DNA from 4 places in the Paenibacillus xanthanilyticus genome. Region 1 is predicted to be linked to each of the others. Evidence: riboswitches for the same ligand, from Rfam matches in the RefSeq annotation. Region 1 holds a riboswitch; each other region holds the start of a gene.
What was found. A riboswitch is a leader RNA that binds a small molecule or an ion and turns the genes downstream of it on or off. The one in region 1 is predicted to bind cyclic di-GMP.
Positions count from the first base shown of each region.

Region 1 (5,771 bases):
CATTACTTCAGCACGGCGTTCAAGAAGGCGGTGGGCGTATCCCCCAACCAGTATCGGAAGAGCTCGGTCGCGGGGGTCGGAAAATAAGGGAATCGCAAAATGCAACAATAGGGTATCGCTCGTCATTAGATGACGAGGATACCCTATTGTTATTTATTGTAGTCAGATTTTAAATTGCTTGATGATGCGCTGCAGATCGTCCGCCAAGCTGGCAAGCGCTTGGGAGGAAGACGAGATCTCTTCCATGGAGGCAAGCTGCTCTTCCGTCGCGGCCGAGATGTTCTGCGTCATCGATGCCGAGTCGCTCGCGACCGCGTGAACGTCCCGGATCGAGGCGTTCACGTTCGCCGTTCCGTCGGCCAGCTTCCGCAGATCCGCGGAAATGTCTTCGATTTGCGCGACGACGCTGCTGACCGCCTGCTCGATTTTTTGGAACGAGCCGCCTGCATGATTCACGACCGTCAAGCCGCTGTTCACCTCTTGCGCCGCTTTCTCCATCGTCCGCAGCGTCGTCTCCGTATCCTGCTGAATCAGTTGAATGAGCTGCGAGATTTGGTCTGTCGATTGATTGGACTGTTCGGCGAGCTTGCGCACTTCGCCCGCGACGACGGCGAATCCTTTGCCGTGTTCGCCCGCGCGCGCGGCTTCGATCGCCGCATTCAAGGCGAGCAGGTTGGTCTGTGCCGAGATGCCGGAGATGACATTCGTGATCTGCTCGATTTCGTTCGAGCGCTCGTTCAAGCTTTTTACCGCGTCGAACAAGCTGCTCACGTTGGCGTAGATGGAGTTCATCTGCGTACCCACTTCGCTGATCGCTTGGTTGCCCTCGGACGACACGGCCGACGCGTGCAGGGCGTCCTGCTTCATCCGGTCCGTCGAGTCGGCGATCGATTGCGTATAGCCGGCCATGTCGGATATCGCGTTCGTGCTATCGGATACCAGCTGCGCTTGCTTATCCGTCCCGACCGCGAGCTCCTGCACCGTGAGCGTGACGTGTTCGCTCGCCTTGCTGCTCTGCACGGCGCTGGCGCTCAGCTCTTCGGCTGACGCGGCGACTTGGAAGGTCGACTCGTGGACAGAGCCGAACACCGTCTGGAGATTCGCCGTCATACTGTTCAGGGATGCGACGAGCTGGCCGATTTCATCCTTCGAAATATAGCTGCCTTTCACGGTGAAATCGCCTTGTTCCGCTTCGGTCAGCAATCGCTTGACTTCCTTAACCGGCTTGACGATCATGCGCGAGATCACGAGGCTGAGCGCCACGAGAGCGAGAAGCGCGGCAGCGACGACGGAGGAGACGAACACCGTGACGTCTTTTACATCTTGCTGGTTGGTTTCGTTAATGATGCCGGCATTTTCGACGTTGTACTTCTGCAGCGCTTTCAGCGTGTCGTTCACCAGCTTGCGCATCGCTTCCACGTTCTCGTGATAATGCGCGTACGCTTCGGCGTTCTTATTGGCTGCGGCCAACTGGATCACTTCGCTGCGGGCCTTCGCCAAATTCGCGGCATGCTCCCGGTATTGCGTCAGCAGTTTGTTCTCTTCAGCCGTAAGTTCGCTGCTGGCGAGTTCGTCGATCATCGCATCGATCTCTTCCCAAGCGGAGGCGATTTCGTCGATGAGCTCCTGATTGCGAGCGGGGTCCTCTGTCGTCAGCAGCTCAAGCGTGTACGCGTCGCTTGCTCTGGCGTTGACCCGAATCTGCATGATGGTATTCAGCGGGATCAAATTGTGCTCGTACATATGCTCCGAGTTTTGGGCAATGTCTCTCATATAATTGATGCCCAGTGTGCCGACCGACCCGAGTCCTACCGCGCTTACGAAGATCAGAAGTGTCAGTTTTTTCGATATGCTGAGGTTTCGTAGAAGTTTCATTTCGCTATCCCCTTCGATATAGATGAGAACGCAACGGATAACTTACGTCCTGTATATGCTCTATTTATCGTCAGGTGAGGCGCGAAGATAATAGGTAATAGGAGGGGAATTGCTCCCTTTGCGGACCGCTAACAAGGTGAAAGGGCGGTGACGATAACGGCTTTACGCCGCCAGTGTAGGATTGGGCGAGATGATCGGCAATCCGGATGTGTTCGATTCCTTGACGTACAAGGACAGCTCCAGCTGCTTGGCCTTTTGATAGGGCTTATTTTTAACGGATGAGGTCAAAATAAAGGATAATACGGTCAAATTGTCGGGTTATGTCGAAGTGAGGTAATTGCGCCAAGAGGGGAGGGGCTCATGGGTATTCTGATCGTTGACGATTCGCCGATGATGCAGCATTTGTTCCGGGATGTCTTAGTACGAGAAGGTTACGCAAATGTTCACACGGCTAGCTCCGCTGATGAAGCCTTTATGTTTTTGGGTATCCATGACGAGGAACGTCCCAAGAAAACCACGGTGCAGATCAATTTAATCCTGCTGGACATTGTCATGCCCGGCATGGACGGAATCGAAGCGTGTAAAATCATTAAGAAACACGATACGTATAAGGACACGCCCATCATTTTCATTACGGCCAGCAAAAGCCAAATTATGGATGCGTTTTTGGCGGGGGGAATGGATTTCATCCAAAAAGACTTTGAGCAGTACGAACTGCTGGCTCGGGTCAAATCCGCGCTGAGTCTGAAGAGAGAGATGAATGCCCGGATTGCCAGAGAGATCAAAATTCGCAGGGAGCTTCAGTTGGCCAAGCAGGTTCAAAAAAGCGTCTTGAGTCAACCGATTGTCGACGGCAACATCCAAATTCATGGCAAATATCTTGAGTCCGACGAAGTTTCGGGCGATATGTTCTACTGGGCTCAGGTCTCGGAGGATCAATACGCCATATTGGTGCTTGATGTGTCCGGTCATGGTTTGTCATCGGCGCTCATCACGATGTCGGTTCGGTCATTGCTCGAGCGGACGATTAGGCAAGAAGTCGAGCCTGAACGCGTCTTTACGGAATTAAACGAGCAAATGGTGCAGTTGTTCGGCGGCGGCAAGAAGCTGATTTATTTTACGGCCCTCTATCTGCTCGTCGACGTGAAAACGAAAATGATTCATTATTTCAACGCGGGTCATCCGCCGGGTCTTGTGCTGTCCAATGACAAGGTCATCGACCGGTTAACCACGACGACGGTTCCGATCGGCGTGAAGAAGAATCCGCCCGTCAAAACGGGAATGCTTCACTATGAGAACCAAACGCGGATCATTCTATATACGGATGGGCTCGTGGAGACGCCGGGCGTGCCGGTATCGGTCAGCATTAATAAGCTGTCCGACTATGTCTCTTTGCTGCGCGGCCAGTCGAATGAATCGTTCTTGGAAGAAGTGGCCGTAATCAAGCAAAACCGAAGCGACGATATCTGTATCATATCGATCCTCTTATCCTAGATATTGGCAGATACATCATGATAAAGGCAAACTCGTACGAAAGTCGGGGACGCAAAGCGGCGGGCCTACGTCATTACGTCGGCAGCCGGGTTACCGAATGGGGCCGGAGAGACTGCCATTCTGGCGGTCCCTTCCTTTTTTACAGGCGAATAAGGACGGTGATTGCAGTGGAAGCAAGCGTCATATCGAGAGGCAAAACGGTTCAGCATGCGGTGGAAACGGCATTAACGCTGCTCGGCACAACGAAAGATCACGTTCATATTGAAATATTGGAGTCGGAAACGCGCGGCGTTCTGGGACTCATGGCCAAAAAAGCGGTCGTCCGCGTGACCCGAAAGACCGAGATCTCCAAGGAGGAGAGCCGCTCCCCGATGTCCGTAGCGCTGGAAGAATACATATCGGAGGAGTTATCCGGCACTCAAGCGGATCAAGCGGATCAATCGAAACAACCGAATCATACGAAGGCTACCGAGGCGCACAGTTCCCGTTCGAAGGCCTATTCAGGCAAAGCGTGGATTGAAAATGGCATCATCGGCACCCTGGACGCGCCCGACCAATTTCCGTTAATAAGCCCTATGAAAGAGGGGAAGCTGTACAAGAATGGGAACCTGGTCGAGCAAACGACGACGATCGTGGAGCGAGACGTCTTTCGCGTGGAACTGATCAATGAGGATCAACGCCCCGTCTGGTCAATCGAAATTGACGACCGGAACATGAAGGCTCGCCTGAACGTAGAGCCCGGTTTTCGCATCACTCGCACGCTCAAAGATCAGGCCCCGACCTCGCATCTGACACTTCTCGCCGCCGAAGATAAACAGCCGCTCGCCATTAACATGCAGGATGTCTTGAACGAACTCAAAGCGCGGGGCGTAACGGTCGGCATTCTATCCGAGAATATCGCCATGGCGTGCAAAAGCGTCGTCCGCGGCAGTTTCGAGATCGCGATTGGGCAGGAGCCGGTCCCGGGCAAAAACGGTTATTTGAAGCCCTTGTTCGAGACGAACGAGAATCAGGCCATCATGCCGAAGACGCGTCCGGACGGCACGATCGATTACCGCGAAATCAAAGAGTTCCCATCCGTAACGGAAGGCAGGGTCATTGGGCTAATTATGCCGCCCGAGCCCGGGAAGCCTGGACTCGATGTCATGGGTAGGCGCGTGGAGCCGGAACCGGTGCACGAGCTGCAATTGAAGTTGGGCGAGGGCGTCACCCTGCTGGACGACCCAACGAAGGTGTTGTCCATTCAATCCGGACGGCCGAATCTTGTGCAGAAAGGCGTTCACGCCGAACTCTCCATCGTCCCCAAACTGGTGCATGGCGCTGATGTAGACATTGCCTCGGGCAATATCCGCTTTCAAGGCGACGTCGATATTTTGGGAACCGTCCAAGACGGGATGACCGTGGAGGCAGAGGGCAGCGTCATGGTACGCGGGAACGTGAACATTGCTCGGATTAAGACAGGCCATTCCTTGATCATACATGCCAACGTGATCGGCAGCGATGTTGTTGCAGGCAAAGGCAGCATGTTCACGGCGGAAGCGTACCCGCTGCTACTTGACATTCACGAAAAAGCGAAGTTTTTGCGCAATGCGGTCGTGCAAGTGAACAATGCCAGCGCATTCAAGGCGACCGATTATAACGAGAAAGGGCTTGGGCCGCTCATCAAGGTACTGCTGCAAGGTAAATTCAAATTGCTTCGCGAAACGATCGTGGATTTGACCAAGATGGTCATGGACGCGACGGCGGAGATTGATCCCGAGTGGACCGAATACGCCGGATATCTAAGAAAAGCCTTTTTGAATCCAGTGTCGAGCACGATCAAAGAATTGAAAGACTTGGACGGTTTTATCGAGAAGACGGAATTTTGGATGTCGAAGGCCCAGCCGTCCCAGGAACAATCGCTGCTCTGCCAATTCGCGTATGCCCAGAACAGCACGATTTATTGCGAGGGCGACATCAATGCGCTTCAAGGCTGCTACAATACGACCATCTACAGCAGCGGACTGCTCGTGGTGAAAGGGTTTCTGCGCGGCGGCGAGTATTTTGCGAAGAACGGCGTTCGCGCGGCGGAAGTCGGTTCGGTTAGCGGAAGCATCACGAAAATCCGCGTTCCGGCCGGAGCGGAGATTCATTTGACCAAGGCGATGGAGTCCACGATCCTGCAAATCGGCACGCGCGTCCAACAACTGACGCAGGAGACGTCTCATATTCGCGCTAAGCTGGATGCGGACGGCGTGTTACACATTCATTAGGGGGAAAGACATGTTCCAATACCAACTAAACGCCGAAGCGAACAAGGCGCTGATCGCCATCGTGGGCGATATCGACATCGACGGAACCGAGTTAATGGAAGACGAGATCCTGCCGGCGCTTATGGCATACGATGCGGCCACGATCGATAT
Region 1 covers NZ_JBHUHA010000001.1:1,331,140-1,336,910, reverse strand. Annotated here, with positions in the region: gene ACFSKT_RS05475 (response regulator) at 1-87, shown strand, start outside; gene ACFSKT_RS05470 (methyl-accepting chemotaxis protein) at 163-1,875, opposite strand; gene ACFSKT_RS05465 (SpoIIE family protein phosphatase) at 2,236-3,369, shown strand; cyclic di-GMP riboswitch class I at 3,385-3,467, shown strand; gene ACFSKT_RS05460 (flagellar assembly protein A) at 3,528-5,621, shown strand; gene ACFSKT_RS05455 (STAS domain-containing protein) at 5,632-5,771, shown strand, end outside.

Region 2 (5,771 bases), 2.0 Mb from region 1:
GCGGCGCCGTTTCTCGTGGAGCTGGGCATTATGACGAAGGACGGTCAAGTGGCGGCGAAGAAGCAGGACAAGTACCGGCAGATCAATCGGTTTCTTGAAATGGTGAGCGATGTGCTGCCCGAGCTTCCGACGGACCGAGAAATCAAAATCGTCGATTTCGGCTGCGGCAAATCGTATTTGACCTTCGCGCTGTATCATCTGCTCGCGATCGAGCAGCAGCGGCAAATCTCCATCATCGGCCTGGATTTGAAGGAAGACGTGATCGCCTTCTGCACGGAGCTGGCGGAGAAGCTAGGCTACGACCGGCTGAAGTTCCAGGTTGGCGATATCGCGGATTTCAACGAGATTGCCAAAGCGGACATGGTCGTGACGCTCCACGCCTGCGACACCGCGACGGACGCGGCGCTCGCCAAAGCGGTCGGGTGGGGAGCATCGGTCATTCTGTCCGTTCCCTGCTGCCAACACGAGCTGTTCAAGCAAGTGAAGAACGAGACGCTTGCTCCGCTTCTGTCCCACGGCCTGCTTAAAGAGCGGTTCAGCGCGCTGGCGACCGATGCGGTGCGCGCGCAGCTGCTTGAAGTCATCGGCTACAAAGTGCAGCTGCTCGAATTTATCGATCCCGAGCACACGCCCAAAAATTTGCTGATCCGGGCCACGGCCGGCGGCAAGGCGAGCGCGCGCAAATGGGCGGAATACGTTGCCTTCCGGGATGGACTGAATCTTTCGCCCTATCTGGAATCGGCGCTTTCAGACCGTCTAGCCGCTATCAAGTAATCCTTAATGACTAGCAATGAAAAATATCACATACGGATTGTCGGCGGAAATCGCGTATGCTAGAATTAAACCGTACGCGAGTCCCGGTAATTAGTTCGTTTTAAAGGGTTTAGGAATGATCGTTTTGGGACTGATGGCAGGGGTGGATCTCTGCCTATTCCTCGTTCTTTTTGAGATGTTCGTTCATAGCGTAGTCATAGTTTCATCACCGCCGAAGCGAGGAAGAAGGGGCGCGGCCAAGCAGTCGGACGATGAGAAGGAGAGGATACGGTGGCATATCGGGGGAGGATAACCGCGCTGGCGGCCGCGATCGGCTTGTCCGGCTGCGCCGCGCTTTACGGGCTCTGGCCCGAGGAGAGCGGCCTGTTTCGGGCAAGCGCCGGCGCGCTGCTGTTTGCCGCCGTCTCCTTCCCCGTAGGCTGGTGGCTTGGCCTGAAGCATGATCGGCTGGCCCGGATGGCCGCCATGGATCCGCTGACGGGTGTGTACAATCGGCGCTTCGTGGAGAGCGGATTCGTTCGATTGGCAGCTCGCGCCGGCAAGCAACGCAAGCGAATGGCGGTCATGCTGATCGACGTGAACGACTTCAAGCAGGTCAACGATTCCCATGGACATGCCCAGGGGGACGCGGCGATCCGCGAGGTCGCGACGGCGCTTCAGAATGGCGCACAGCGCGGGGAGATCGTGGCGCGGTGGGGCGGGGACGAATTTTTGGTCATCTGTCCGTATGCGGACGACAAGACCGTCGCCGTCTTCTTGCGAAGGGTCCGCGAGCTGCTGGAGCACGCAACGCTTCGAACCGGCGTCCGGCTAGCCGTATCGGCGGGCGTCGCTTCGTATCCGGCGGACGGCGTACATCTGGGCCAGCTCGCGCAGCTTGCCGACGAACGCATGTACGCGGACAAACTATTGGGCAAGCGCCATAAAGCCGAAGAGGAAGCGATGCAGCAGGCGGCTCAAGCACAATAAACAGGCAATCAAAGGCGGAATGGCACAATGAGGAAAGCGCATATAACCTCGGTTAGGCCGGGGGATAAATTGGGGCGCACCGTCTTTCAAGAGAATGGCAATGTTCTGCTGGGGGAAGGCGTAGAATTAACCCAACGATTTATCGATCGGCTTGAGAATTTGGGCATCGACATGCTCTATATCCAGGATGACATGACCGAAGATTTGGAGCCGAGCTCGGCGATTCAGGACGAGACGCGGCGCAAGGCGATGGCCGAAGTCCACAAGACGATGACCACGCTCATGGATACGCACAAGACCAAAGGGCGCACGGTCGCGCCGGAGCTTGGCCGCACGTTCCGCACGGTATTCGGTCAAATGATGCAGGACCTCTCCGCAAGACAAGACATGCTTGTTAGCCTGACGAATATTCAGGCCATGGATTCTTACTTATTCAATCATTCAGTCAACGTTGCCATTCTCGCGGGCATCATAGGCGTGGCCAAAGGCTACAACCGCAATCAGCTGGAGGAGCTGGGCGTCGGCGCGCTGCTGTTCGATATCGGCATGACGCAGGTGCCGAAAGAATTGCTCGCCAAGGCGGCTTTCCTTAGCGAAGCGGAGCGGGGCCTGGTTCAGAAGCACGCGGAAGACGGGTTCAACTTGCTTCGCGCGCAGCACGACGTCTCTTTATTATCGGCCCATTGCGCGTTCCAGCATCATGAGCGGTTCGACGGGAGCGGGTATCCGCGCAAGATCAAAGGCGACGAGATTCACGAGTACGCGCAGATTATCGCCATCGCGGATGTGTACGACGCCTTAACCTCGCCGAGGCCGCACCGCAAACGGCATACGCCGACGGAAGCGATCGAGTTTCTGTTCGCGGCGGGCAACACGTATTTCGACGTCAACCTGATCAAATTGTTTTGCAAACATATTTCCATCTACCCGATCGCGACGACCGTGCTTCTAAGCTCCGGCCAGATCGCCGTCGTATCCGCCAACAACCCGCTGGCCGTCCATCGTCCGACGGTGCGGATCATTCGGGAAGCGGACGGCAATCCGCCGGCCGCGGCGTACGAGATCGAGCTGAAGAATTCCAACAATCTGCTCATCGTCAAGGAAGTTTAACTACAATCGAATGCAGGACAAAGGCAAACTTGTCGAAAGACAAGGACGCAAAGCTAAAGGGTCTACCGTTTGCGCGCATCGCGAACAATGACAGCCTGGCCGCCGAAGCGAGGGCATCCGTGAACAGGATGACGAAGTCGGCTTAAGTACCAGGGAGCGGCTTTTTTTATTTTGTATCCACGGAGGTCACATCCATCATGACGAGAACATCAAGAGTCGAACAAACCGCCGTATATGGCAAAGAAATGACGACGTATCCCCTAGAGACGCTCCTGCACAGCAGGACGGTGGTCGAGAAGGACGGATACGTATCCACGGGACTGCTGACCCATGTGGAAGGCGAGATGCTGGAGATCGAGATGTCCGAATTCAAATCGTTTCATTTGGGAGATCCAGTCCATCTCACGCTCTATTCGCCGGTGGGCATCCAGCGGATGCAATCCACGGTCATCGCGAAGGCGGAAGGGTCGCTTGCGGTGCTGCTCCCGCCGAAGTCGCTCGCGGGCTTGGAGGAGAAGCGGGAGGCGAATCGCGTCGAGGTCCGGCTGGACGGCAGGCTTCAGCCGAGCGTCCGGGCGAATCAGACGGAAGCCGAGGAAGGCGATGAACAGCAGGCGGTATTCAAGACGAAGAACGTCTCGCTAAGCGGCATCGGCTTCGAGACCGTTCATAACGTGAAGCTCCGTATCGGCGATCTCCTGCCGGCGGTCGTCTCGATGGGCTTCGAGCTCAGCTGCCATATTGAAATCGTCCGAAGCGAGACGGAAGGCGAGTTTTGCTTTTACGGCGCCCGTTTTGTGGAGCTGAACGAGCTGCAGGCAAGAATGCTTCGCGCCTTCTTGATCCGCGAGCAGGTGTCGAATTATTACCGGGTCAAGGAGAAGCGCAAGGCGCTTGCGCGGATGTAAGACATTGGCGCGCTGCCCGCGAATGTAGGAGGATGAGGGGAACCGGCCGCGGCCGCGTTTCCCTTTTTCAATATATAGGAGAGTCCAACCACTCTGCTGTATGACCGCGGAATGCCGCCGGTTGAAGCTGCGCGTCATCTGCCGAGGACCGTCAAATCTACCGTATCCAATCCTCCCGAAAATAGGTGATAGACCGCGTGCGTTCGTCCGGTCCGCGCTTGTTTCCCTAGCATATGCTATAGGAAACTTACGAGGAGGGGTTGGAAGAATGGCATCGACTCGAATAAAACCGAAGCGTCTCGCATCCAGCACGGGGAGGGTGATCCGGACAGCCAAAATACCGGTCGGAAGCACGCAATCCGTCTACTTGAACCGGTTGACGGTGCTGTGGGTCCAGAACAACGGCGTTACGTTCAGCACGAACGGGTTTTTCGCGCGTTTGTACCGGAACAATTCGCTGATCTCGACCGCCTTTTTCGACAACTTCGGCGTCGTGCAGTTCCGCAACGTCGGCGTGCTCACGACGTCTAACTTGACGATCCGCATCTTTAATTCCGCCGGCGTCCAGTTCCGTTCCCGGTCGATTCCGGCCGGCTCGGAAGCTTTCGCCGTCATCGGCTAACGCAGGTTGTGTGCCGGACGCTGCGTACGTGAGATGCCCTTCTGGCGGGCGTCCCTCGGGCGTGCGCGAAATAATCGAGTTTCTATTGAAAGAGGTAAACGCGAAAGAAAGAGGACCTCGACTTCCGCCACGATGGCGAAGCGAGGTCCTTTTTTTGCGCGCTACCCGCCGAACGCTTCACGGAAGGCCGCCTGCAGCTTGGCTAGGTCCACTTCCCACAGCTCGGCGATTTCCGCGCTGACATTCTCGTCCCACCAGTCGGCGAGCTTGCGGCGATTGCTCTGGTTTTCCGCGATCCAGGGCAAGTTGAGGGCGACTTTCTTGAAATACAGCTTTTCCGCCGCTTCCAGCTTCTCCTTGGGCACGTAGACGTTCAGGCGCTTGACGGTCCGGTACAGCTCGTTATCGCAGGCACGCCGAATTTTGCGCGCGGTCGGCAGTCCGGCCGCATGTTTGGATGGGGGGGATGGTTTCATCGTAACCGACTCCTCTCATTCCCCTATATATGCGCCCGGCTGCTGATTGGTCACCGGCCCGGCAGGCGCTTGTTATTGGACGTAGATGTAGCCGACCATCGGACCGTTATGCTCGCGCGTATCATGCGTTTGGCAGATGATCGGATAGGTGCCTTTCTGCTCCGCTTTGAATTTGACGACCGTTGTTTTGCCTTTTTCCACCGTTCCTTGAATGCCGAGTCCTTCGATGACGAACGGATGCGATTCGCCGCTGATGCCCGTCAGACGCAGCTCCACTTCCTCTCCGGCATTGACGAAGATGCTGCTTGGCGACCAGAGATACGCTTCGATCTTTTTGTTGTTCGCGTCGCGAGCCTCGAATTCGCCCGTCACCAGATGCATGACCCGCGTCTGGCTCGGCGTCGCCATCGCGGCCTGCGACTGGTTCCACTTGAAGCATACGACCGCTACGACTAACGCCAAGAGCAGGACCGCGAACAGCTTGATTTGCTTTTTGGTAATCACGAAAATGTTGGTCATGGAACGCCCACCTGCTTTCATCATATTGAACACAGCTAGTCTATGCGCGGGCTTGTTCACGCATGTCTGCCGGTTTGGACAAAGCGGCGCCGAGTGACGGAATTGTCACTTTATTGTGTGTCTGGTCTTATGGAGGCATGGCACTCAATGTGCTAGAATACCGATAGAGACAGAAGCGACAAAATTTAGAAATGTTAGGAGACGGAGAATGGAGTGGATTCACGAGCTAGCAACCACCGCGTTGCACTGGATTGAAGAGTTAGGCTATTGGGGCATCATTATCGGTCTTGCGATCGAAGTCATTCCGAGCGAAATCGTGCTGGCGTTCGGCGGTTACCTGGTGTATAAGGGCGAGATTTCGTTCCTGACCGCGGTCATCTGCGGCACGATCGG
Region 2 covers NZ_JBHUHA010000001.1:3,371,987-3,377,757, reverse strand. Annotated here, with positions in the region: gene ACFSKT_RS14530 (class I SAM-dependent methyltransferase) at 1-774, shown strand, start outside; gene ACFSKT_RS14525 (GGDEF domain-containing protein) at 1,045-1,743, shown strand; gene ACFSKT_RS14520 (HD-GYP domain-containing protein) at 1,771-2,853, shown strand; cyclic di-GMP riboswitch class I at 2,866-2,960, shown strand; gene ACFSKT_RS14515 (PilZ domain-containing protein) at 3,051-3,761, shown strand; gene ACFSKT_RS14510 (hypothetical protein) at 4,030-4,383, shown strand; gene ACFSKT_RS14505 (dehydrogenase) at 4,545-4,859, opposite strand; gene ACFSKT_RS14500 (cupredoxin domain-containing protein) at 4,932-5,378, opposite strand; gene uptA (undecaprenyl phosphate transporter UptA) at 5,587-5,771, shown strand, end outside.
Region 2: another riboswitch for cyclic di-GMP. It lies ahead of ACFSKT_RS14515 (PilZ domain-containing protein); the one in region 1 lies ahead of ACFSKT_RS05460 (flagellar assembly protein A).

Region 3 (5,771 bases), on a different contig from region 1:
CAAACGGCGACCGCCAACTTCAATCTTCAATCGCAGCCGGCCGTGCTGAGCGGGATCGTGCGAAGCGAAGCGACCGGAGCCGCCCTAGGCGGCAGCACGGTTATTGTGCGCGATTTGAACGATCTGGTTGTGGCGACGGGGATTGCCGATGAGAACGGCGCTTTCGCACTTGATAATCTGCCGGCCGGCACCTTCGTCGCCGCCGTATCCGCAGCCGGGTTCGGAACCGGCGCATCGGTCGTCAACTTGAACCGCGGCCAGTCGACGAGCGCCGTGCTGCAGTTGGTCCCGAATCCGGGATCGCTGGCCGGCTACGTCACCGATCTGGACACGAGCGCTGCCGTGGAAGGAGCCGTCGTGACGGTCAGGAGAGATGATACGGATGCCGTCGTGGCTACCGCGCTGACGGATAATCGCGGCGCGTATCTCATTCAAGATTTGGGGGCGGGTCGCTATACCGTAACGGCAGAGGCTTCTGGCTTCTTCACGCAGATTCTGTCCGAGGCAGTCGCGCCGGATCTACAGACGCCGCTCAGTTTCGTGCTTTCCCGCAATCCCGCGACCATCCAGGGGAATGTGGCGAACGCCGCGACCGGGCAGCCGATCGCGGGCGCCGCAATCGAGATTCGGCTGTTCAATACGTTCGGCGAGGCGGTGGCCTCCTCCCTGACGGACGCGCAAGGCAACTATACGATTAATCGGGTACCGGCCTCCAACTATACCGTCATTGCGAGTCAGCCCAATTTTGGGACGGAGGAAACGTCGGCGCACGTCGGACCGGGTCAGACGACTACGTTGAATTTTGCGCTCACGCCGAATCCCGCTTCCCTGTCCGGCACGATCGTCCAGCAATCGAACGGCTTGCCGATTGCCGGCGCGACAATCGACGTTATCGACGCGTTCACGGGCATCGTGGTGCGCAGCGGTCTCTCGGACGCCCGAGGCGTTTACCTTATCGGCGGTTTGCGGGCCGACGACTACATCGTGCGGACGTCGCAATCCGGTTTTCAAAGCGAGTCGAACGCAATAACGCTTCAACCGGGAAGCGCGCGCGTGTTGAATGTCAGCCTTCGCGCCAACCCGACGACCATCGTCGGCGCCGTGACGAACACGGCGCAGAATGTGATGAACGGGGCAGTCGTACAGGTGCTGAACGCCAATAATGAAGTACTCGCCGTGACGGTAACCAACCCGGAAGGCCGATTCGCGGTGAGCGGATTGCCGAGCGAGACGCTCGTCATTACGACAAGCTCGCTCATGCTTGGATCGGCTGTCGTGGTGTTCGATCCGCGTATGGGCGGGGAAGTTCGCATCAGCATGCCCGAGGAGATGGGCGACTTGCGCGGCACGGTGCGCGACGAGAGGCTGCGCCCGCTCTATAAAGCGCTCGTGGAAGTATTCGACCGGAATCGGCGGCTCGTACGCGCGGTCATTACGAACACGGCCGGTCAGTATTACATCGGCAATCTGGCTGCCGGTATCTACGATGTGCAGTTCACCTATCCGGACAAACGTCCGCTCACGAAAAGCGCCCTTATTTTCAATGGTCAAGTGACAGTATTGGACGCGATTTTGCAAGACGATGACGAGGAATAGCCGGCTGAGCCCGGAACCAGATCAAGGGGTGTCCCGCAGCCGTCCGCAGGTGACGGGGGGCGCCCTTTTTCCGTGAAAATATCACATGCTCTGCTTCATAAACGCTTTAATTAATCGCCGCTATTTACGCATGACATTCATGCGGCGGCAGCGCATCTAACAGCCAGGAGAACAGACCTTTGGTCGCATGAATAATCGGATCACGTTGATTGGTTAATGTTACCTAGTTCCTTTAGGGTTGTTTCATTGTCTGATAGGGAGAAAAGAATCATTACTAATCAACATTTAGTCTATTAAGACTACTATTTCGAGGGAATTTGGACCTTATCCGGATAATCTAAAAATAGGGGATTTTGTCGGATTACGGAGTATAGGACCTCGGGGTAAGATGTGATCAAGATATCGGAACGGCGAACAAGCAAGACGAACTTCGCTGGATCTCGATAAAGGCAAAACCGGCGAAAGCCGGCGACGCAAAGCTACAGGGGCTAAGCCGCGGAAGACGCGGGATGCCAGCCAGCTGCCGAAAGATGCAGGGGAGTTCTTTTTTCGAACCCTCCTTTCGGGCCTAAAGGTGGGCTATTTTGCATACGCAAAAGGAGGTGGCGACCCGGATGAAGCTGGTCATTCGGGAGAGCGGGGAACGGCTTGGCGACCAAATTGAATGCGCTTACACGTTTTGGCGGAGACTGCGAGGCCTCGTAGGAAGGCAATCTCTCCCAAGCGGCAGCGGCCTTCATATTCAGCCGTGCAAGTCAGTCCACATGTTCTTTATGAACTACGACCTGGACGTGCTTCATCTGGACAAGGCAGGCGTCGTCGTCGGCATGGAGCATCGGCTCCGGCCGGGGAGGGTCGGTGCGGCGTTCGCGGGAACCCGCTCCGTCGTGGAGCTTCCGGCAGGCACGTTGGCAGCCGCGAAGGTCGAGCTGGGACAGACCGCGATTTTGGAACCTTAACGAGCAGTAAACTGAATTTTGATCGACACCACAAATTTAGGAGGCTAACAACATGATGAACAGCATTCGCCGCTTCTGGAACGACGAGCAAGGCCAAGGGATGACGGAGTACGGATTGGTTCTAGGTCTGATCGCGGTCGCGGTCGTCACGGCGCTGATCGCGCTGCGCGGCCACATTATCGACCTGTTCGACAATGCGGAAGACACGATTAACACGGGCGTTACGGAGATGGGCGGCACGCCTTAATTTTTGGTCGATCCTTGGTACGATCGGATATAGGATGACAAGCAGACGGACGAAGAAAGCACGGAAGCCGTTGTTTTGAACCGCAACCACGAGACAACAACCATTCTTAGGAGGCTAACAACATGATGAACAGCATTCGCCGCTTCTGGAACGATGAGCAAGGTCAAGGGATGACGGAGTACGGATTGGTGCTCGGGCTAATCGCGGTGGCGGTCGTGACGGCGCTCATCACACTGCGCGGTCATATTATCGACCTGTTCGACAACGCGGAGGATACGGTCAACACCGGCGTGACGGAAATGGGCGGAACGCCTTAAGCTTCCTTGCCTAAGGGCCGTGCGTCAACTAGTGGCGTGCGGCCTTTCCTTTTGGACGAAACCAGTTGAGAGGTGGACGCGAAGATGTGGGCAAACGCGATTATGCTGCTCGTGCTGGCGCTATGCGTCGTCACCGATGTGCGCAGCCGCAAAATTTATAACAACGTCATCGCTCCGGCGCTGGTGCTGGCGGTCGTATATCATGCCGCGACGGACGGCTGGAGCGGATTGCTTCATATGCTGATCGGGCTTGGCGCGGGGTTCGCGATTCTGCTCATCCCTTATCTTCTCGGCGGCATGGGAGCGGGCGACGTCAAGCTGCTTGCGCTCGTCGGGGCGTTGAAAGGAGCGGGCTTCGTGATGGCCGCATCGGTCTACATGGCGCTGTTCGGGGCTGTCATGGCGCTTGCGATCGTGTTGTTCAAGAACGGTTTTCGGGCGCGAATCCGTTACATGCAGTACGTTTTGGTATGCATCCGGTACCGGCTGAAGCTGCCGCTGCAAGGACACTTCGTCTCCGGCACGTACCCATACGGGGTGGCGATCGCGGCCGGATGCGTACTCGGTTTTATGATGGAAGGATGGGGAGCGGGATGATACGGGACGAGCGCGGCCAGTCGCTAGTCGAGTTTGCGCTTTTGCTGCCGCTGCTGATGCTGCTTCTATGCGGAATCGCGGACTTGGGCAGGCTGCTCTTCGCTTACTCCAGTTTGCAAATGACCGTGCAGGAGACGGCTCGCCTCGGCGGACTGGGCAGAAGCGACGGCGACATGACGGCCTATGCCAAAGCACATCTTCGGGTAGGGGACCCGGCAAGCATGACGGTGACGATTACGCCGAGTCAGTCTACCCGGGCATCCGGGGAGAACGTGACGGTGACGCTGCGCTATTCGCTTCCGCTGATGACGCCCGTCATGACGCGGGTCATTCCGGCCCCGGTTCTTTCAGCCCATTCCACCATTCGGGTGGAGTAGGAGGTTCACGATGAAAACGGATTTTGGCGCTTTTATAAAGGAAGAACGCGGCAGCACGATCGTCTGGGCCGGCTTATCGATGATGTTTTTGCTCACGATTGCCGGGCTTGTCGTGGATGGCGGGATCATGTACGCGACGAAGAGTCATTTGCAGAAAACCGCCAATGCAGCCGCGTTGTCGGGCGCGCAGGAACTAACCGGACAGGTTGGAGCCGCGGAGGCGGTGATCGGATCGATTCTGGCCGCGCACGGGGAACAGAGCAGCTTGACCGGCACCGAGATCGCGCCGATGTCCACGGTGCGCGTGAAGTTGGAGAAGAAGATCGGACTCGGCTTCGCCAGACTGCTCGGCAAAGATACCGCAACCGTCTCGGCGGAAGCGGCGGCGCGGATTGCGCCGATGGGCAGGGCCGCCGGCGTAGCGCCGCTCGGCATCGATGAATCGATTCCGCTGGAGTACTTGAAGCCGTACAAGCTCAAGGTGGACAACTCCGGGGTGGAAGCGGGCTACTTCGGCATTCTGGCGCTCGGCGGGCCGGGCGCAACGACGTACGAGAGCAATCTGAAGTTCGGGTATCCGAGCGAGATCGAAGCGGGCGATATCATTGACACCCAGACCGGGAACGTGGCGGGCAAGACGCGCGACAGCATCAATTTGCGCATCGACCAGGACCCGTATCCGGTCGGGGAGTATTGGCATCGGGACTCTTCCCGAGTCATATTGATTCCGGTTTACAAGCCACATGAATTTTCGTCGAATCAACTGAAATCGATCGAGGTTCGAGGATTCGCGTATTTCTACATTCTCGAACCGATGTCGAGCAAGGATACGTCCATCACGGGCATGTTCATTGAGCGGGCCGGTACCGGTTATGCCGCGCCGGACATCGCGAGTAAAGGCGCTTACGCGATTCGGTTGATTGAATAGCGTTACAGGACATCAAGATGACAGCGGAGGACGGGGGACGCGCATGAGATCGAAAATCATATTAGTGGCCGCAGTCCTGATGGGCTTGGCGACGACGGCGCTTTTCTTTACTTATATGAAGAAAGTGGACGAGCGGGCGGAGTCGGGCAAAGCGATGATTCGCGTGTTGGCGGCAAAGCAGGCGTTGGCGGAGAATACCCAGTTGTCCGGCGGCATGCTGCAGCTCGTCGAGGTGCCGGCTACGGCCATCAACGGGACGGCGCTGCGGGATCCGGCGGCGGCCGCGGGCAAAGTGACGGCGTCGGCGCTGGTGCCGGGCGAGGTGATCCTCCCCCACCATCTGCAGGACCGGCAGGATGAAGCGCTGGTGGTGTCCAAGAAAATTCGGGAGGGCTACCGGGCGGCGGCCGTCGGGGTAAACCTGGTCCAATCCGTCTCGAACCTCATCGAGCCCGGCGACTACGTAGACGTGGTGTATACCGTTCAGGAGAAGGCGGCCCAGACGATGAAATCGACGCTGCTGCTGGAGAACGTGCGCGTACTGGCCATCGGCAGACGCATGGTGGAAGCAAGGTCGGATACGCCTTACGTGGAGTACGCCACCGTCACGCTGGAAGTGAAGCCGGCTGATGGCGTCAAAGTGGTCCATGCGGACGAAGCGGGCACGGTGAGCTTGATGCTGCGCGGCAGCGTAGCGGTCGGGCCGAAGGCGCCGGCAGGCGTGGCGGGGAAGACGACGGATGCCAAATC
Region 3 covers NZ_JBHUHA010000002.1:3,034,943-3,040,713, forward strand. Annotated here, with positions in the region: gene ACFSKT_RS30805 (carboxypeptidase regulatory-like domain-containing protein) at 1-1,596, shown strand, start outside; cyclic di-GMP riboswitch class I at 2,035-2,124, shown strand; gene ACFSKT_RS30810 (DUF192 domain-containing protein) at 2,181-2,555, shown strand; gene ACFSKT_RS30815 (Flp family type IVb pilin) at 2,608-2,802, shown strand; gene ACFSKT_RS30820 (Flp family type IVb pilin) at 2,925-3,119, shown strand; gene ACFSKT_RS30825 (A24 family peptidase) at 3,204-3,716, shown strand; gene ACFSKT_RS30830 (TadE/TadG family type IV pilus assembly protein) at 3,713-4,093, shown strand; gene ACFSKT_RS30835 (pilus assembly protein TadG-related protein) at 4,104-5,021, shown strand; gene cpaB (Flp pilus assembly protein CpaB) at 5,065-5,771, shown strand, end outside.
Region 3: another riboswitch for cyclic di-GMP. It lies ahead of ACFSKT_RS30810 (DUF192 domain-containing protein); the one in region 1 lies ahead of ACFSKT_RS05460 (flagellar assembly protein A).

Region 4 (5,771 bases), on a different contig from region 1:
TCTTATACGTCAGATCCGTCAACGTATAGGAAAGGTTGTTGACCTTCTCGGCCACCAGAACCGGTCGACCATCAATAAGCTCATAAACATTATAGCCGTTGGCATACGTCACGAAGTTCCAGATAATCCGGGCGCTTGTCGTGCTCAGCAGCTTCAAGGTTGCGACCGGAGGCTGCATAACCGGGAACACGATGGTTTCGCTAATGCGGTTGGACGCCACGGACTCTCCGAATCGCGTATGATACGCCGTCACTTCATATTGATGCGTGGCTTCAGTCAGGTTGTAAATCTTGTAGCTGAGCGCAGTCCCTTTATAAAGCAGTTGGCGCTTGCCGTCCGTTACATCGTATACGCGATATTCGCTAACCCAAGTTACGGCTGGCCAGGACAGCGTGATGTTATTCGCATCGAACACCGTTCCTTTGATTACTGGAGGGACTACGGTCGGCCATATTAAATTCACGTTAACCGTACTGCCCACGAGTGATTCGCCGAAACGGTTGCTATACGCATATACCGCAAACTCGTAGTCACCTTCCGGCAAGTTCCCGAGGGTAGCATTCGTGCTTGTTACCGTGCTCTTCAACACTTTCTGACCGTCCACGACCTGGTACACGCGATAGGCGGTTGCATAAGTCGCCGCGTTCCATCTAAGGGACACGTCGTTGCCATTCACGATGGTATGCGTCAAGTTCGCCGGTGGTTGCATGGTCGGCCATACAAGCGGGAACTCAAGCTTTGCGCCTTCCGGCGATTCGCCAAAGCGATCGCTGTAGGCACGCAGCACATACGTGTAATCGCCCTCTGGCTGATTTAATAAGGCTACTGGCATGCTGCTCTGGGTCTTCACCAGCACTTCTTCGCCGTTGACGACCTGATACACGCGATAAGCCGTTGCGTAATTGACGTAATTCCACTTCAAGACAATATCGTTGCCGCCACTCACCGTTTGCGTAAAGCCGGTAGGCGTTTCCATAATCGGGAACTCGACGTTCAGCGTTAACTTGCTGCCTTCAGGGGATTCCCCGAACCGGTAGCTTACGGTATGAACAATATACGTATGCGGGCCGCTCGATACATTACTCAACGTTGTGCTAGACGTGGTGACGGAGCTCTTGACGACCTTAACGCCGTCGATTAACTCGTAAACCTTGTAATAATCGCCGTAAGCGGCAGTCGTCCAGGTTAATCGAACATCGTTGCCGTACTGAATTTTATGAGCTAGACTACCCGGTGCAGTCATATCCGGGTACGTCAGTTGTAACGAAACGTTTGCCCCTTCAGGGGATTCACCCAGCAGCGAGGAAACCGAATGGACCTCGTAGGCCAGACCGCCCTCTGGCTGATTGTAGTACGTGACGCTAGTCCCGCTTACATTGGTTTTCAGCGTTTTTTGGCCATCAATGATTTGGTAAACGCGATAGCTTGTCGCATATTCCGCCGCAGTCCACTTCAACGTTACGTCATTGCCGTTAGTCACGGTATAGACCAGGTTCGTCGGGGCTTCCATGACCTGCCCGTTCAACGTCAGATTGACGGTCGAACCCTCCAATGAATCGCCGAAGCGGTTGGACACCGCGTGAATCATATACGTATACGACCCCGGTGCCATGCCTGTGTAGGTAACATTCAGGCTGGATGTTGTGGTTCTCAGCCCCTTCTGGCCATTGACGACTTGATACACTTTATAGCTGGTCGCATAAGGGGCGGCATCCCAGCTTAACGTAAAGCTTGTCGCGTTCGTAATCGTCTGCACCGCATTGGCAGGCGGCTCCATCACCGGCCACGCGACCGTGAAAGACACCGCGCCGGCGTCCGCCGATGTTCCAAAACGAGAGGAGACGGCATACACCTCGTAGGTGTAATCCCCTTTCGGCAAGTACGAATAGGTAACCGATTTCGATACTACCGTGCTTTTCAAAGTTTTCTGTCCGTTGGCTACCTGATAAACCTTGTAACTATCCGCATACTCCGAAGCATCCCAGCTAAGGGTCACGTCATTCCCATTTGCGATTGCGTATTTCACGTTGCCTGGCGCCTTCATGAGGACGGGATCGATCGTGAATGTCACCGTGCTTCCCTCAGACGACTCGCCAAAACGCGAGCTGTAGGCATGTACAACGTATTCGTAGTTCCCGGCCGGCTGCAAGGTGTAGGTCGCGCTTGTGCCGGACACCGTGCTTTTCAACACCTTCCGGCCGTCGACCATCTGATAAACCTTATAGCTCTCTGCGTTGGCGCTAGCTGTCCACGTCAAAATAACATCATTTAGGTTCAACAGCCTATACGCAAGACCGCTTGGGGGCGCCAGTGCTACCGCTCCGATCGTAAGCGAGGCTTGGCTGCCTTGTGCCGATTCCCCAAAGCGATCGCTGTAGGCGCGCACTTCATAGAGGTAATCTCCGGCCGGCTGGTTCGTATAGGTAACGGAAGTGCCTGTCACCACGCTCTTCTGCACGGCTTGTCCATCCACGATTTGATACACCTTATAGCTGGTTGCATTGGCTGACGCTTTCCAAGTAAGGAGAACATCATTCACGTTCTGCAGCTTTGCCTCAAAATTAGTCGGCGCCGTCATGGTTACAGAACTGATGGTTGCTGTAATCCGGCTGCCTTCGGCCGATTCGCCAAAGCGACCACTATAGGCATGGATCTCGTACACATATTCGCCGGCCGCATGATTTGCAAAAACAGCCGATGTGCCGGTCGTGGTGGTTTTCAACACTTTCTCGCCGTTGATATGTTGATAAATGCGATAGCTGCTTGCGTAGCTGGACGCCGCCCACCTCAGCGTGAGGTCGTTCACATTCGTTACGGTGAAGCTCGGGCTGCCAGGAGCCGCCATAACGGGATACACAACCGTGACCTCGGCCGGTGCGGAAAGCGGCGATTCGCCGAATAACGGATTTGCAGCGCTTACAGCATAACGGTATGTGCCCTCTGTAACGTTAATTACCGAGAATGTGCGCGAAGCTTGGTTTTGGACTAGCACCGCTTGGCCATCCTCTTGAATTTGAAATAGATTATAGCTCTGCGCATTGGCGGCAGCTGTCCAGTTCAGGACAAGGTCGTTGCCATTCTGAACGGAGACGGTAAGCACCGGGGCGGTCATCTCCGGATAGATGACGTCCGCCGTTACGGGAGCACTCGGTCCGGATTCGCCTTCCGCGCTAAGCGTGGAGATTGCGTAGGTATAGGACCCCTCGCTCATACTCTTCATCGTATAAGAGTTGGTCGCCGTCGTGCCGCGAACAATGAGTTGGCCTTCCGTAATCTCATAAATTTGATAACCGGTGGCCCCGAATACAGTGTTCCACGTTAACTTAACATCAGCCCCCGTAACCTGGTAACTGACATTGCTCGGCGGCAAAATGCTGCTGTTGGCGGTCTCTGCCGCAAATACGTTCACGGCTGGGAGCATCAGTTGAATGACAAGTAAAAGTGAAACCAACAATGATAGTTTTCGTGCACCCTGTCGCTCGCTCATCTTCTTCCTACCTTTCTTCGAATCCGGAAATTGGGCAAAAAAAATAAACCTCTGCCAAGGTTCATAGGAATTTAGTCTATGATGCCTTGTGGTAACCGGCTGCCTGCCGCACGCGCGTGCGGTTAAGGCCCATGGCTTTGCGTCTCATGATTTCTCATGATTTGCCCTTTTCACTTGGTTAGTTAGTTGTACGTCTTAGAATCTATAATACGTTGTCGAATGGAGGAGTGAAAATAGGTCTAAAGTCACGGAGAATAAAATTCCACTACATATGACTTATTGGAATGCGGCGATCTTGCGGGAGGTATTGTTCGATCTCTGCAAGTGACCAAGCTGCGAAAAACCTGAGATAGGACGTAAAAAAGCCTCCCCCAGCCTCTCGAAGCCTCTCGAGATGCGAGGGAAGCGAATATCCCGTTTTAGCGGCAAAATCGGGGTTCCCGTTCAACGGAGCGAAGCGGCTGCATTTGACCTAAAGCACGATCGGCAGGAACCCATCCGCGACGTACTGCGCGAACGGGATGTGCCCGCCGCTCTTCTCGCTCCCCGCAAGGGCGACGCCCGCCTCCTGCATCTCGTTCTCCACGCCGAAAAATCCGGAGCACGCCTGACAGCCGCCTTTTATGATACCCAGCCGCATGACCTGCTTGTAGAGCGCGTGGAAGGGATGGTCGGCTCGGCCGAATTCCTGCGGCCACTGCGTGCCCATCCCGTCGAACAGAATGTCGACCTCGAAGCCCGCTTCGTGCAGCTCCTGACCGTACAGCAGGCCATGGACGGCTTTGCCGACATCCTGCTGGTTCGCTTGAATAATAAGGACGTATTTGTTCGCTGGCATGATCGTTCCTCCTCATGAATGTGAACTTACCGGCTACCCGTGAAACTTTCGAATCGAACCTTGCCCCTGCCGGGCTCCCGCGCCCCGCACCACCTCCTTGACGGTCGCTCCGTTCGCTACAGCGACGGATTGACCGGGGAATAGGAGACGAACGCTCGCCGGATCCCGGGCCCCCGCTGCGCATGAAGCGCTTCAGCCAGCTCGAAGCGCACCAATCGCTCGGCGCCGGGGAACGCCGCGATCTGCTCCTCGTCCCAAATAATGCGGGAGCGGCCGGTCAGCTGGAGCGCATCGCCGCTGTCGAAGTCGATGAACAGCAATCCCGTGCCCGGGTGGCTGTGAATATTGCCGAGCGTGTTGAACATCGAGTTGCCGAAATAATCGGGGAACACGATCGTCCTCTCGTCCACGACGCGGACGAATCCCGGCGAGCCGCCGCGGTGCGAAGCATCCATCTTCCCGTCGGCGCTCCTGCTCCCGATGAAGAAGGTGTCGGCCCTGGCGATCCACTGTCGCTGGCCTTCGCTTAGCCGGGAGGTACGCGTCCATCTTGCCGGCAAGCTGTCCGCATCGGGGAACGACGGCGCGGTTCGCTGCTGAATGTATTTCGGGCAATTGCCGTACACCTGCTCCGCCGCCACGTCGAGCGTGCCGTCCGGCGCAAGCGTGCCGGTCCCGTTAATTCGCAGCCGAAACCGCTTGCCCAAATCGATCGCCAGCAAGCCGATGTGCGGATTCGCCGCCAGACTGGCGGCAAGCAGCGGATCCTGCGCCGGTTCCCACGCCACGCTTAACCGCTTGTCGCCTTGTACCGCGATGAAACCGGGCGGGCCGGTCAAGCAGGACGCCCATATCCGCCCGCCGACGTCGCCCACGGCCGCGATCAAGAGCGTCTGCGTACCAAGGAAGGCGGCGGCACCCGGCACGATCGAAGCTCGAATGCTTCGGCCGTTTTGCTGCGCGACAATCTCGGCGCCGGCCATACGCTGAACCGCCAACTCGCCGTCATGATAAGGATTGGCCATACAACCACCTCTTTTTAATGCTCAAATGGTCTTATTGGGTATTATACACATGATTATTTAATGTGTATACATTAATTTTGTAGGTTAATAAATGAGGTGCTGCTTTCCGGAGGCAATGAAAAAGCGAGACCTCGAAAGCTCCCGCTTTCTAAGTCTCGCTGTTCGATTGGCTTTGCGCACGCCGACGCTCTAGGTAAGCCGTCACTTTCATCCGGTTGCCGCATGTTTTGGGGCTGCACCAGCGTCTCATGCCGTTCTTGCTGTTGTCGTAGAAATGAAGGACGCAATCCGGATTTTCGCATTTCCGCAGCAGATGCGGCTCGTTCCGGCTCAGGAACCGCGCCGTCGATTCGGCAATCGGCGCGAGCAGATCCAGCGGACCGCGGACCAGACGGCGGCGTTCCTCTCGGAAAATGCCGTT
Region 4 covers NZ_JBHUHA010000002.1:2,752,408-2,758,178, forward strand. Annotated here, with positions in the region: gene ACFSKT_RS29530 (OmpL47-type beta-barrel domain-containing protein) at 1-3,409, opposite strand, end outside; cyclic di-GMP riboswitch class I at 3,575-3,663, opposite strand; gene ACFSKT_RS29535 (hypothetical protein) at 3,960-4,325, opposite strand; gene ACFSKT_RS29540 (pyridoxamine 5'-phosphate oxidase family protein) at 4,442-5,350, opposite strand; gene ACFSKT_RS29545 (CGNR zinc finger domain-containing protein) at 5,499-5,771, opposite strand, start outside.
Region 4: another riboswitch for cyclic di-GMP. It lies ahead of ACFSKT_RS29530 (OmpL47-type beta-barrel domain-containing protein); the one in region 1 lies ahead of ACFSKT_RS05460 (flagellar assembly protein A).